DNA from 2 places in the Halomonas sp. NCCP-2165 genome. Region 1 is predicted to be linked to the other one. Evidence: predicted binding sites of a transcription regulator. Region 1 holds the regulator's gene; the other holds the start of a gene.
The links. Region 1 encodes sigma-54, which starts transcription at its own class of promoters, with help from an activator protein. Its sites were predicted from a motif close to TGGCACNNNNNTTGCTNT; they were not measured.

Region 1 (2,395 bases):
TCTGACCTTCGCTCGCCGACTTTTCAGACAAAGCCTGCGAAACCACGGGGAATCGCCGCTGCCAATTCGCTGAAAGTCTTAGCCACGAGATCGATTTGGCATATTCATTGCGGCTGGCATATAACTTGCTACGAAGTCATGCCCAATGGGCTTGCACAGGCACCGGCGGCGGGCTACCGTGTCTCCCACCTTTGTCGCGGAACCCTAGCTCACCATGGCAATGAAACCCTCGTTGCAGCTCAGGGTCGGCACACAGCTGACCATGACCCCACAACTGCAGCAAGCCATCGCCCTGCTGCAGCTCTCCACCCTCGACCTGCGCCAGGAGATCCAGCAGGCCCTGGAGTCCAATCCCATGCTGGAACTGGACGAGGCCTACGGCGAACTGGCGGTGGAGGCGCCCAAGGAGGACGACTGGTCCGAGGCGATTCCCGAGCAACTGGCGGTGGACAGCGACTGGTCCGACACCTATCAGGACATGGCCCCCAGCGGTGGCGGCGAGGCGCCGGACTTCGAGCGCAATGCCGATGTTCCCAGCCTGCGCGATCACCTGACCTGGCAGCTGGCCATGACCGACCTGACCGCGCCCCGTGAGCGGGCCATCGCCGAGAGCCTGATCGATGCCGTGGATGCCAACGGCTACCTGACCCTGCCCCTGGAGGAGATCACCGAGGGGCTGCGCCAGCAGGACCTCGCCGGCCTCAAGGTCGGCGACGTGGAGGCGCTGCTGATGCGCCTGCAGCAGTTCGAGCCCACCGGGGTCTTCGCCCGCGACCTGCGCGAGTGCCTGCTGCTGCAACTCGGCGCCCTCCCCGACGACACCCCCCTGCTGCCCCAGGCCAAGCGCCTGGTGCGCCAGTTCCTCGAGGCCCTGGCGGGGGACGATCGCAAGCTGCTCAAGCGCCGCCTGCGCCTCGAGGACGACCAGCTGGATACGCTGATCCAGCTGGTCCGGAGCCTCGACCCGCGCCCCGGCCAGGCCTATGCCGAGGGCGGCAGCGACTATGTAATCCCCGACCTGATCGCCCGCCATGACCGCGATGGCTGGCGGATCGAGCTCAATCCCGAGGCGCTGCCGCGGATGCGCATCCAGCCCGACTATGCGGCGCTGATCCGCCGCGCCGACAAGAGCGACGACAACACCTTCATGAAGCAGCACCTGCAGGAGGCACGCTGGCTGCTCAAGAGCCTCTCCAGCCGCAATGACACCCTGCTGCGGGTGGGCCAGGAGATCATGACCCGCCAGCTCGACTTCCTCGAGCGAGGCGAAGAGGCCATGAAGCCCCTGGTGCTCGCGGATATCGCCCAGACGGTGGAGATGCATGAATCGACCATCTCCCGGGTCACCACCCAGAAGTACATCCACACCCCCCGCGGGGTCTTCGAGCTCAAGTACTTCTTCTCCAGCCAGGTGGGGGGCGGCGAGGGCGACGCCCACTCCAGCACCGCCATTCGCGCCCGGCTCAAGAAGCTGATTGGCGAGGAGCCGCCGCGCAAGCCACTCTCCGACAGCAAGCTGGTGAGCCTGCTCGCCGAGGATGGCATTCAGGTGGCGCGGCGCACCGTGGCCAAGTATCGCGAGGCCATGGGCATCCCCCCCTCCAGCGAGCGCAAGCGTCTCTCCTGACCGGCAACGCCTTCGTCGATTCTCGGAAAAACCATTTATCCCATTGATCTCAATGGGATAAAAATCCGATAAGGCTTGCGTTGGAAATCCCCGACGCCAAGGGGTTTGCAGGGGCGAAAAAAGGGTTACAATCGAGATGACACCCGCAGGAAGAGGAGCGTGCCATGCAAGTCAATATCACCGGCCATCACGTCGAATTGACCGATGCACTGCGTGACTATGTGAACGAGAAGCTCGCACGACTGGAGCGGCATTACGACAATATCACCACGGCACAGTTCACCCTGTCCGTCGAGAAAGAACGCCAGCAAGCCGCTTGCGTACTCCACGCTGCCGGTGCCGATCTGCACGCCGAAGCCCAGGATGGCGACATGTATGCCGCTATCGATGCGCTCGCCGACAAGCTCGACCGCCAACTGGTGAAACACAAGGAAAAGGCTCAGGCCCGCGCCCAGGGCGCCGGTGCCCGCTAACCCTCCATGACTCTGCAATCCATCCTTCCCCCCGAGCGGGCGCTGTTCGATGTCCCCGGGGGGAGCAAGAAACGGGTGCTGGAATTCTTCAGCACCTTTATCGCTCAGAACACCCCCAGCCTCGATAGCCAGGAAGTCTTCAGCCGACTGATCGGTCGCGAGCGCCTGGGCAGTACCGGCATCGGCCATGGCGTCGCGATCCCCCATGCCCGTAACGCCCACTGCAAGGCGCCCCTGGCCGGCTTCCTCAAGCTCGCCGAGCCGGTGGACTTCGATGCGGTGGACGGCGAGCCCG
Region 2 (2,395 bases), on a different contig from region 1:
TGATCTTCCCACTCGGCGGCGGGACGGCCGATGATGCGGCAGCGCTCGTCGCCGCGGCCGCGACACTCCACCTCTCGATACTGGATCTCCTGGCCGAGGAACTGGCTGGAGTAGGCGCAGGCGTAACCCAGCTGCATCCAGCACACCGGCTCGTCCAGGGAGGAGTCCAGCTGCTCGTTGATCGCCACCTCATAGGAGTCCTGCCATTCGAACTCGCCGTAGAAGTGCCCTCGGCTCGGGTCGATCTCCAGCGCCAGGGGGATCACCTTGACCAGTCCCCTCAGGGAGTGGAGCTGGGGGCCGGTCAGGAAGCCATCCTCTATCGACATCTCCTGGCCACGTACGGCCTGGGCCAGCTCGGCATCCTTCAGGCCCGAGTGGTAGCCCAGGCGCAGGAAGAAGCTCTTGGCACGCTTCAGCCCCAGGGTACGGATGATCTCATGACGGAAGGTGGCCATGGTCTGTAGCTGCATCAGCAGCATGCGTTGCTCACCCAGCCATATCTGACCCTCTTCGGGGAGGAAGCGCAATTTCTCGAGAATATCTCGGCTATCCGGGTAACGCGGCGTCACCCCATCGCTAGGCGTGCTCGTTTTCATGGCGTCATAGGGTCGTTATTTTGGTCTTGTGTATTGGACTTTTGTCGGTTTTTTTCAACACGACTATCGATTATCGACTCCGACAGCATAAGCCGCTCGAGGTCGCCCCTTCCAGTCTCCTTTCATTGCACTCCCTGTCGCCGGCCGGTGGTTTTCATCATTTAGACAAGCTGCTGCGCAGCAATTGATGATTTTCACGATTAGCGGTGCTCCTTAGGAGCTCGTTAAGCGGTGGGGTGAATTTTTATATCACTGTTTTTTCTTGAGTTTTTTGTTTTTTGGCCGAGCTGGCATGTGCCTTGTAAAGGTATGGAGGAAACTCACCCGGAGGTGAACCCATGTCCCAATCGGCCATCCCCCGCACCCTGAAACGCTATGTCCGAGTGAGGGAGAGAAGCGCACGCTTCGTCGAATTCGATTTCGCCATCGAGAACCCGGAGCTGTTCGTCGAGCTGATCATGCCGCCCGTGGCCTTCGAAGCGTTCTGTGCTCGAAATAATGTGACATTTATGAGCGATGAGCAGGCCGAGGCCGTCGATGCCCAGATGGAAAAGTGGCGCTACAGCGTCAGCCAATAACGCCAGAAAACAACGGCCACCATCGCACAATAAGAAACGAGGAGTCCCCTATGAGTGTCGAGATCAAGACGGCGGAGATTACGCCGATTCGTCAGACCTATGGCCATACCAAGCGGCGCTTCGGCGACAAGCCGGCGACCCGTTATCAGGAAGCCAGCTTCGATATTCAGCCGACCACCAACTTCCATTATCGGCCGATGTTCGATGAGCACCACGAACTTTACGACACCGGCTACACGGCGCTGGTGATGGAAGACTGGTACGCCTTTAGCGACCCCCGCCAGTTCTATTATGGCGCCTGGGTGGCGGCCCGCGCCAAGCTCCAGGAGAACACCGAGTCCAGCTTCGCCTTCTTCGAGAAGCGCGGCCTGGGCGCTCGCCTGAACGACGACGTGCGCCGCCTGTTGACCCGCTGTCTGCTGCCGCTGCGGCATGCCGAGATGGGCGCCAACATGAATAACGTGGGCATCGCCGCCAATGCCTACGGTACCACCCTGAGCCAGGCGCATATGTACCATGGCATGGACCGCCTCGCCGTGGCCCAGTACCTGTCGCGCATCGGCCTGCTGCTCGACGAGTCGCCCGGCGCCCTGCTGGCCGAGGCCAAGACCCTGTGGATGGAGGAGGCCGCATGGCAGGGCGTGCGCCGCTACGTCGAAGACAGCCTGGTGGTGGAGGACTGGGCCGAGCTCTCCCTGGCCCAGAACCTGATCTTCGACGGCCTGCTCTACCCCTTTCTGCTGGAGTCCCTGGACGCGCGCCTGATGGAGATCGGTGGCGGCGATATCGCCATCCTCACCGACTTCATGGGCGACTGGTTCAAGGATGGCAGCCGCTTTATCGATGCACTGTTCAAGACCCTGGCCGGCGAGAGCGAGGCCAATCGGGCGCAGTTGACCCGCTGGGTCGCCCACTGGCGCAGCCGTGCCATCGAGGCGCTGACCCCGGTGGCCATCGACGCCGACATCGAGCTCGACGCCGCCCTGGCGGTGCTGGATAAGCGCCTCGCCAAGCTCGGCCTGCTCGAGACCCACTGAGCCTTTCCCTGATTACGGAGTTAGCCCCATGTCACGCGTCTTTATCGCCCTGCAGGACAACGAGAACGCCCGCTTTATCGTCGAGGCCATCGGCGAGGACAACCCCGACGCCGAGGTCAAGCACAGCCCGGCCATGATCCGCGTCGAGGCCGACGACCGCCTGGTCATTCGCCGCGAGACG

Region 2: a site for sigma-54 is predicted at 888-905, ahead of NFU04_RS02555 (phenol hydroxylase subunit). Genes of this name have one in related genera too.

Annotation. Positions count from the first base shown of each region.
Region 1 is NZ_BRCY01000004.1:48,251-50,645, reverse strand. Features, by position in the region: gene NFU04_RS03090 (RNA polymerase factor sigma-54) at 215-1,627, shown strand; gene hpf (ribosome hibernation-promoting factor, HPF/YfiA family) at 1,792-2,100, shown strand; gene ptsN (PTS IIA-like nitrogen regulatory protein PtsN) at 2,107-2,395, shown strand, end outside.
Region 2 is NZ_BRCY01000003.1:122,866-125,260, reverse strand. Features, by position in the region: gene NFU04_RS02560 (sigma-54-dependent Fis family transcriptional regulator) at 1-599, opposite strand, end outside; gene NFU04_RS02555 (phenol hydroxylase subunit) at 938-1,177, shown strand; gene NFU04_RS02550 (aromatic/alkene monooxygenase hydroxylase subunit beta) at 1,228-2,214, shown strand; gene NFU04_RS02545 (MmoB/DmpM family protein) at 2,243-2,395, shown strand, end outside.